DNA from 2 places in the Enterococcus sp. AAFC-DPL-5182 genome. Region 2 is predicted to be linked to the other one. Evidence: predicted binding sites of a transcription regulator. Region 2 holds the regulator's gene; the other holds the start of a gene.
The links. The regulator CtsR, encoded in region 2, represses protease genes until heat stress. The targets are predictions, from matches to a motif close to TTGGTCAAAAAAGGTCAAANA.

Region 1 (4,620 bases), 1.3 Mb from region 2:
GATTCAGTTACTTTCAAAGATGATGCATGTGGATGGGCATATTTATCCCTCGTCAGAAAGACCACTGACCTTGCATGCTGTTTTTAAAGATGGTTCGACTGCCGTTGGTGAATCCAGTATTGCTGTTGATCGAAAAACGATCGATCATGTCTTTGTGACAAACACAAATGATGATGAGCAGCCAAAAGCTGCTAGAAAAGTAGTGAAAGCAATTGAAGAAGCAGATATGATTGTTTTAGGTCCTGGAAGTATGTTTACGAGTATATTACCTAATTTAGTGATCAATGAAATCGGAGAAGCGATCATTAACGCCGAAGGGGAAGTTGTCTATATTTGTAATATCATGACCCAAAAAGGAGAAACAGAACATTTTAGCGATGCTGACCATGTTTGTGTATTACATGAGCATCTTAAAAGTAAATTTGTTGACACTGTTTTGGTCAATACTGAAAATGTACCTGAGGGATACATGGATCCAGAAGTCTATGATGAATATTTAGTTCAAGTAGAACATGATTTTCAAAAGTTAAGGGATGAAGGCTGTCGTGTCATCTCTACAGACTTTTTAAAACTGCGGGATGGTGGAGTTTTTCATGATGGTGACAAAGTGGTGGATGAATTATTCCGTATTGTTTTTGGTGCGAGGTATTAAGGTTTAAACAATTGGAGAGGAGGAAAGTAGGTTGTCTTTTGCAGCAGATGTAAAAAAAGAACTGACGACTTTAGAAGTTCATCGGGAACATGCTAGAGCAGAATTGGCTGCTTTGATTCGGATGAATGGTTCATTAAGCATTGTGAATCAGCAGTTTGTTCTAAATATTCAAACAGAAAATGCAGCGATTGCCAGACGAATCTATTCTCTTTTAAAAGATCATTATGATGTTCGCTCAGAATTATTAGTTCGAAAAAAAATGAAATTAAAAAAGAATAATGTTTATATCGTACGATTAAAACAAGATACAAAAAGTGTATTAGCTGATTTAGATATTTTAGATGGTATGATGTTCAATACACATGTATCAGATGATATTGTGGGAAATGCTCAAAAAATGAGATCCTATCTAAGAGGAGCTTTCATGGCATCTGGATCAGTTAATAATCCGGAAACAAGTCGATATCACTTGGAAATATTTTCTATTTATGAAGAACATAACGATGATATTTGTCAGATGTTGAACTATTACGATTTAAATGCACGAACGTTGGAACGGCGAAATGGCTATATCTCCTATTTAAAAGGAGCTGAACGGATTGCTGATTTTCTAACATTGATCGGCGCGACAAACTCAATGCTAAAATTTGAAGATGTCCGCATCGTTCGTGATATGCGGAATTCAGTAAATCGTTTAGTCAATTGTGAAACAGCGAATCTTAATAAAACGATTGATGCAGCATCAAAACAAATTGAAAATATTCAGTATATTGAAAGTGTTGTAGGCTTGGCAGCATTGCCAGGTAAACTGCAGGAAATTGCAGAATTACGTTTAGAGTACCCGGAAGTAAGTTTGAAAGAATTAGGTGAGATGATTCCATCAGGTGCGATTTCAAAATCAGGAATCAATCACCGTATTCGCAAAATCAATGAATTTGCTGATAAATTAAGAGAGAAAAGTGCGTAACTTCTTATGGATTGCTGGATGAACGAGCAGAGAGTTGGGTGAAGAGAATGGGCGTAGAAGATAAAGATTTTATTATGAGGCAGATCAAGCAACTTGGAGAAGGTTTAGGAACGTTTCTTGGAAAAGAAGACGTGGACAAAATTTTGAGTTTTGGTGAGGATGCTGAAAAAGAAGTTGAAGATTCTTCATTCGGAAAGAAACAGAAATTAGCTGATATAGCTAAAAAAAATAAGACAAAGCTTAATTAGCTTTGTCTTATTTTTTATTTGCCTTCTAAATAGCTGATCAATTCTTCTTTTGTTACTGATTCATCAAAGATATGCTCACCAATCACGATTGTCGGTACAAATTTAATATTTGCGGCTTCGGCTTCTGCAATAACTGCTTGGATAATGGCTGGTTCTTCTTTTTTAGACAATTGCAGATTGTCTTCAGCAAATACTGCTACATCTTCTAGAGAAAGATTTCCCCACTGATCTTGTGTATCATACATTTGTTTTAAATCAGTCAATCCTTTTTCAGGTAAATCATAGTTGATGTGATGGTGCATTACATTGCCGCGTTGCAAACTTTCTTTCTCTTTATCAAATAGTTTGATGATTCGTTGAACTTTGCCAGCTTTAACATACTCATTTAGTAAATCAAACGATTCTTCAAACCATTTTTTACAATAAGGACAGCGAACATTCATAAATTCCACCATTTTTATTGGTGCTGAGTCTTGTCCAATTGCCAAACCATTTTTTGTTGTTACTTTTGTTGCATCAATAACTGAAATATCCATCGTAATATCATCCTTTCATTTCTTCTAATCTAAGTGTATCGCTTTTCGTTCCTAGTTTAAATAAAAATGCCCAAAATTTTCAAAAGAAAATTTGGGCAGGTGATTATTTGCTTAAAGAACTGCTATTTTCCATAACTTCATCAATCAGACCGTATTCTTTTGCTTGTTGAGCAGTCATAAAGTTATCACGATCTGTATCGCGTTCAATGACTTCAAGTGGTTGACCAGTACGTTCTGCTAAGATTTTATTTAAGCGATCGCGTGTATCAAGAATATGTTTCGCTGCGATTTCGATCTCTGTTGCTTGGCCTTGGGCGCCGCCTAGTGGTTGATGGATCATGATTTCAGCATTTGGTAAGGCAAAACGCTTGCCTTTTGTACCAGCAGTTAATAGGAAACTTCCCATAGATGCTGCCATTCCTAAAACAATTGTTTGTACATCTGCTTTAACAAAATTCATTGTATCGAAAATTGCCAATCCAGCAGAAACACTGCCCCCAGGTGAATTGATGTAAATGTAGATATCTTTTTCAGAGTCTTGGGCATCTAAAAATAGTAATTGGGCAATAACTGAGTTTGCTACATTATCATCGATCGGGCCACTTAACATGATGATTCTATCTTTTAATAATCGTGAATAAATATCATATGCTCTTTCTCCACGAGATGATTGTTCAATGACTGTTGGTATTAAATTCATAGTATATTCCTCCTATATAAAAAACTCTTCAAATCATTTTATCACAAAGCATACCTTAATGCTTAAAAAAAGTATACTTTATTGGTCAATAAAGGTCAACTTTAAAGCTTTGACAAAATAGTAGAATCTAACACGCTAGCTATTTTTATTTTACTATAAAAAATAAGTAGAAATACTGTATTGAGAAGAATCACGACTTACTATTAAATTTATTTTTAATCCTTTGTATTTCCATCTTATTTTTTTACGCTTGTGAAAGAGTATGTTATACTAAAAAAACAAGAATGAAAAGAGTGAGGGAATCCGAATGGTTGTTTTTATTGCAGGAATAACTGGCGTTTTGATTGGCGCTGTTATTGTATCGGTTGGTGTCGCTTTACGTGTAACATACGACGAACGCAAAGCGGTACGTTATCGAGAACTAGAAAATTTTGTCAAAGAAATAGAAACACTGAATCTTTTGAACAAAAAGATTAATGAAATCCTACAAAAAAGAGATATTTATGTAGACAAATCTGTGAATTTTATGTCAATGGATGATTGTTATATCAGTATTGATGATTTCATTTATTTGGAATCTTTTTCGGCTCAAAATAATTTTTATTTGCCAACTTATTTGATCGAAGAATTTTTTAAGAAAATTGCTCATCGAAAAGTAATCTTAACACCTGATGAAGTGATCTCAATGGGAGGAAGCACTTATAAGGGCGGTCGAGTTATTTTAGAAAGCTTCTCAGAAGAGCTACTTTCGATTATTGAAGATAAAAAAAGACAAATGAAGCGTTTGACACATAAACCTTTATATTATTTCCAAAGAAACTAAAAAAACTGCTGATACCCATAAAAAGGTGTCAGCAGTTTTTCTTTTATGATGTTGCCACTATTTCCACTCAGCTAAACTATTCTTATACAAGTCAAATGTTTCTTGCGGAATATCTCCATTCATTTGAATTAGGAAAAAGCGTGCATCATTTCCAAATGTATGGGAGTAGAGTATCCCTGATTGCTGCCCCAATTCATCATAATAGCTTTTGGTTTTGTTCAGATCGTCGATTTTTTCAAATGTCATCACTCGGGCATTTTTGTATTTATCCATTAAGTCTTCACTATCAGCGTAGAAAGGATCTTCTTCTACACCAAAAATATAAGCAGATTTAGCATATGTTGGTGCAGCACCAAAATCTTGCGGTTTTTTCATTTCTTGTACGTAGTGAACAGTCAATCCCTCTGATTGAAAACGAGTAATAATGTCTTTTGCGGATAGGTTTGTAATTTTTTCTTTCAATGCAGGAAGTTCTTCCGTTACTTCTTTTTTACGAGTCGTATAAGCTGTAACCTTTTCTTTTTCTTCAATAGAAGTAAAATCATCTTTAGGTAAATCTTTAAGCTCTTGTTCAAACTCGCTGACTTTGGCTAGAGTGATATCTTTTTTTATTGCTTCCTTTGTGTTATCTGTATAGCTAGCATCTATCTCTTTTTCTAAACTAGATAAAGTTGTATCTGCTTTTTCAAAAAGA
Region 2 (4,620 bases):
TTGCATCGCACCGTAATCTTTAGTTAGATCTTGTACATTGAAACCAACATTTTTTTCATCACGAATCGCTGTTGCACCAATATTTGATGTCATGATCAAAATTGTATTTCTAAAGTCAACTTTACGTCCTTTAGAATCTGTCAAATGACCATCGTCTAATACCTGTAATAGAATATTAAAGACATCTGGATGAGCCTTTTCTACTTCATCTAATAAAATGACAGAGTATGGCTTTTGACGGATTTTTTCAGTTAATTGACCGCCTTCTTCATAGCCCACATAACCTGGAGGTGAGCCAATCAAACGGCTAGTACTGTATTTTTCCATAAATTCAGACATATCCACACGAACCAGAGCATCTTCACTACCGAACATTGTTTCAGCTAAGGTTTTTGCCAGTTCTGTTTTACCGACACCTGTTGGACCTAAGAACATAAATGAACCGATTGGTCTATTTGGGTCTTTCAACCCACTACGGGCTCTACGAATAGCGCGTGATACAGCTTGGACCGCTTCATCTTGACCAACTACTCGATGATGTAGGATACTTTCTAGTTCAAGTAAACGTTCACTTTCTTTTTTCTCCAGCTGTTGCAACGGCACACCCGTCCATTGTGACACAACATTAGCAACATCTTGCTCTGTAACGCGATTTGCATACCCAGAAGCCTCTTTTTGCTCTAATAATAAAATGTTTTCTAATTTACGAGCCAGTTTTTTTTCTTTTTGGCGTAGTCTTGCCGCACTTTCAAAGGATTGTGACTGAATCGCTTCTTCTTTCTCTTGAACTAAGCGAGCAATCTCCATACGTAAGTTATTGATTTCCGAAGGTTCATCTGCCAAGTCTAAACGAACTTTAGCTGAAGACTCATCCATCAAATCGATTGCTTTATCTGGTAATTGACGAGAATTAATGTAACGTACGGATAGTTGAACCGCCGCATGCAACGCATCATCCGTGATTTCTACGCCATGATGTTCTTCATATCGTGAACGCAAACCTTTTAAAATCTCTTCTGCTTCTTCTGGTGTCGGTTCGTCGACTTGTACACGAGCAAAACGGCGTTCCAAAGCAGAATCTTTTTCTATATATTTTTGGTATTCATCTAATGTTGTTGCTCCAATTGTTTGTAGTTCCCCTCTTGCAAGGGCTGGTTTTAAAATATTCGATGCATCAATAGCACCTTCCGCACCACCTGCACCGATCAAGGTGTGCAATTCATCGATAAATAAAATTACTTCGCCATCTTGATAAATTTCATCAATGACTTTTTTTAATCGATCTTCAAATTCACCACGATACTTAGTCCCAGCAACTAACGCTCCCATATCCAACATCATCAAGCGTTTTTCTAACATATCTTCTGGTACTTCGCCATTCACGATTTTTTGTGCTAATCCTTCAGCAATTGCTGTTTTACCAACACCTGGCTCACCGACTAAAACAGGATTATTCTTTGTACGACGACTTAGAATTTGAATCAACCGTCTAACCTCTTGTGAACGTCCAACTACAGGATCAAGATTATTTTCACGTGCTAATTTCGTTAAATCACGTGCTAATGAGTCTAAAGTCGGTGTTCCTTTTGGTGCTGCTTTTTGAGCTTGATTATTTCGGCGACGTCCTACATTACCGCTCATTTGCGGATCAGTAATACCTATTTTTTTCATTAATAACTGACGCATTTTGGATAAACTTAAACCTAAATTCAATAAAATACGTGAAGCTAATATATCTTCATCTCTTAATAAACCTAGTAAAATATGTTCAGTTCCAATATTTGGTGCCCCTAAACGTTTCGCTTCATCTCCGGCGTACGCAAAGATTTGTTTCGCGCGAGGAGAATAGGGTAAATAAGCACCTTTAGGATAACCTTTAACTGTTCCATAGCCAGTTAAGTGTTCAATTTCTTCACGGATATCATTTTTATCAGCATTCAACTGACGCAAAGATTTTCCAGCAATGCCATTAGGCTCTAAAACTAAAGCCAATAATAAATGTTCTGAGCCCACGGATTGATGCCTAAAATACTTTGCTTCTTCTTGTGCAATGGCTAGTACTGCCTTGGCACTTTCTGTAAATAATTCGTCCATACTATCATTCCTCCTCGTAACTCAAACGTTCTAAAAATGAATGCATCAATTGAGCACGTAAATAATCTTCATTTGATCCTGCTTTGCCTAAAACCTGTTTCCCAAGAACAGACAACATCAGATTTCCTTCTCTTTTGGTAATCACTTCTTCTTCATACAACTTTTGTATAAAAATCAGTGCATCCTTTTCTGAAAGTCCATTACCCGTAAACTGGGCAATTTGTTTTAATAATTGATCACTATCAGAAATTTGGACTTTGGCGATCCTAATATAACCACCGCCACCACGCTTACTCTCGACAGAATAACCTCGTTGGATCGTAAAACGCGTATTGATCACATAATTAATCTGGGAGGGAACACAATTGAATAAATGAGCCATTTCAGCTCTACGAATCTCAATCTTACTACTTTCTTCAAGAATTTTTTTTAAATATGCTTCTATTAAATCTGAAGTATTTTGATTACTCATCACACTCATCCTTTTCCCTTGACTAATACTGACCTTAATTATACATAACTTTAAGTGTTTAATAAAGGAGAATGCCTAATTTGATAAGAAAAGATAAACAAGTAAACAAAAAAAGAACAGAGAAGACCACTCTGTTCATCAAATCGGGAAGACAGGATTCGAACCTGCGACCCCTTGGTCCCAAACCAAGTGCTCTACCAAGCTGAGCTACTTCCCGTAGCTATAATAATAAAAAAAGACTAAACGCTTAAAAGGAACTAAGTTTCTCTACCTTCTAATTCGTAGTCAAACATTCAAAGTATGCACCCAAAGGGAGTCGAACCCCTAACCTCTTGATTCGTAGTCAAGCACTCTATCCAGTTGAGCTATGGGTGCTAAAACAAGGATCAAAGTCAGATGTATCCATCTGCTTCGTACTTGTTAACATCTATTCTGTCAATTTTACAATTGCCATTCATAGTGTTTCAAAGCAATGCCGAGGACCGGAATCGAACCGGTACGGTGATCACTCACCGCAGGATTTTAAGTCCTGTGCGTCTGCCAGTTCCGCCACCCCGGCGAAAGAACAAGCTAAGCGGAAAACGGGGTTCGAACCCGCGACCCCCACCTTGGCAAGGTGGTGCTCTACCACTGAGCTATTTCCGCAGTCTGGATGCCGGCTAAAGGATTTGAACCCTCGACCCTCTGATTACAAATCAGATGCTCTACCAACTGAGCTAAGCCGGCGTTATAATCGCCTAGTATTAAAACGAGACTAAAAATGCGGGTGAAGGGACTTGAACCCCCACGCCGTAAGGCGCTAGATCCTAAATCTAGTGCGTCTGCCAATTCCGCCACACCCGCAAAATATTTCTATGAGCCGTGCAGGGCTCGAACCTGCGACCCTCTGATTAAAAGTCAGATGCTCTACCAACTGAGCTAACGGCTCAAAAAATGGAGGTTGACGGGATCGAACCGCCGACCCCCTGCTTGTAAGGCAGGTGCTCTCCCAGCTGAGCTAAACCTCCAAGACAACACTTTAGCGTGGCGACGTCCTACTCTCACAAAGGGAAACCCTTCACTACAATCGGCGCTAAGAAGCTTAACTTCTGTGTTCGGCATGGGAACAGGTGTATCCTTCTCGCTATCGCCACCACACTGGGTGTTGTTGCTATTAAGTTGAGTGATTATTCACTCAAAACTGGATTGAAGTAGTAATCAAACATTCCGAAAAACTTTTTTATTTCGTTTCTTTGGTTAAGTCCTCGACCGATTAGTATTGGTCCGCTCCGTACATCACTGCACTTCCACTTCCAACCTATCTACCTGATCATCTCTCAGGGGTCTTACTTTCTTAAAGAAATGGGAAATCTCATCTTGAGGTGGGCTTCACACTTAGATGCTTTCAGCGTTTATCCCTTCCCTACATAGCTACCCAGCAATGCCCTTGGCAGAACAACTGGTACACCAGCGGTAAGTCCATCCCGGTCCTCTCGTACTAAGGACAGCTCCTCTCAAATTTCCAACGCCCGCGACGGATAGGGACCGAACTGTCTCACGACGTTCTGAACCCAGCTCGCGTGCCGCTTTAATGGGCGAACAGCCCAACCCTTGGGACCGACTACAGCCCCAGGATGCGACGAGCCGACATCGAGGTGCCAAACCTCCCCGTCGATGTGGACTCTTGGGGGAGATAAGCCTGTTATCCCCAGGGTAGCTTTTATCCGTTGAGCGATGGCCCTTCCATGCGGAACCACCGGATCACTAAGCCCGACTTTCGTCCCTGCTCGACTTGTAAGTCTCGCAGTCAAGCTCCCTTCTGCCTTTACACTCTGCGAATGATTTCCAACCATTCTGAGGGAACCTTTGGGCGCCTCCGTTACTCTTTAGGAGGCGACCGCCCCAGTCAAACTGCCCACCTGACACTGTCTCCCACCACGATAAGTGGTGCGGGTTAGAGGGTTCATAACACAAGGGTAGTATCCCACCAGCGCCTCCACCGAAACTAGCGTTCCGGGTTCATCGGCTCCTACCTATCCTGTACATGTGGTACAAACACTCAATATCAAGCTACA

Region 1: clpP (ATP-dependent Clp endopeptidase proteolytic subunit ClpP) is a predicted target of CtsR. The motif match lies at 3,185-3,205, and genes of this name have one in related genera.

Annotation. Positions count from the first base shown of each region.
Region 1 is NZ_CM177101.1:1,169,952-1,174,571, forward strand. Features, by position in the region: gene AC4BB7_RS05390 (gluconeogenesis factor YvcK family protein) at 1-652, shown strand, start outside; gene whiA (DNA-binding protein WhiA) at 684-1,619, shown strand; gene AC4BB7_RS05400 (hypothetical protein) at 1,667-1,867, shown strand; gene AC4BB7_RS05405 (DsbA family protein) at 1,882-2,403, opposite strand; gene clpP (ATP-dependent Clp endopeptidase proteolytic subunit ClpP) at 2,507-3,103, opposite strand; gene AC4BB7_RS05415 (hypothetical protein) at 3,411-3,926, shown strand; gene AC4BB7_RS05420 (hypothetical protein) at 3,984-4,620, opposite strand, start outside.
Region 2 is NZ_CM177101.1:3,708,224-3,712,843, forward strand. Features, by position in the region: gene AC4BB7_RS17390 (ATP-dependent Clp protease ATP-binding subunit) at 1-2,094, opposite strand, end outside; gene AC4BB7_RS17395 (CtsR family transcriptional regulator) at 2,099-2,566, opposite strand; tRNA gene AC4BB7_RS17400 (tRNA-Pro) at 2,710-2,783, opposite strand; tRNA gene AC4BB7_RS17405 (tRNA-Arg) at 2,868-2,941, opposite strand; tRNA gene AC4BB7_RS17410 (tRNA-Leu) at 3,040-3,125, opposite strand; tRNA gene AC4BB7_RS17415 (tRNA-Gly) at 3,140-3,211, opposite strand; tRNA gene AC4BB7_RS17420 (tRNA-Thr) at 3,220-3,292, opposite strand; tRNA gene AC4BB7_RS17425 (tRNA-Leu) at 3,328-3,409, opposite strand; tRNA gene AC4BB7_RS17430 (tRNA-Lys) at 3,422-3,494, opposite strand; tRNA gene AC4BB7_RS17435 (tRNA-Val) at 3,501-3,573, opposite strand; rRNA gene rrf (5S ribosomal RNA) at 3,588-3,703, opposite strand; rRNA gene AC4BB7_RS17445 (23S ribosomal RNA) at 3,799-4,620, opposite strand, start outside.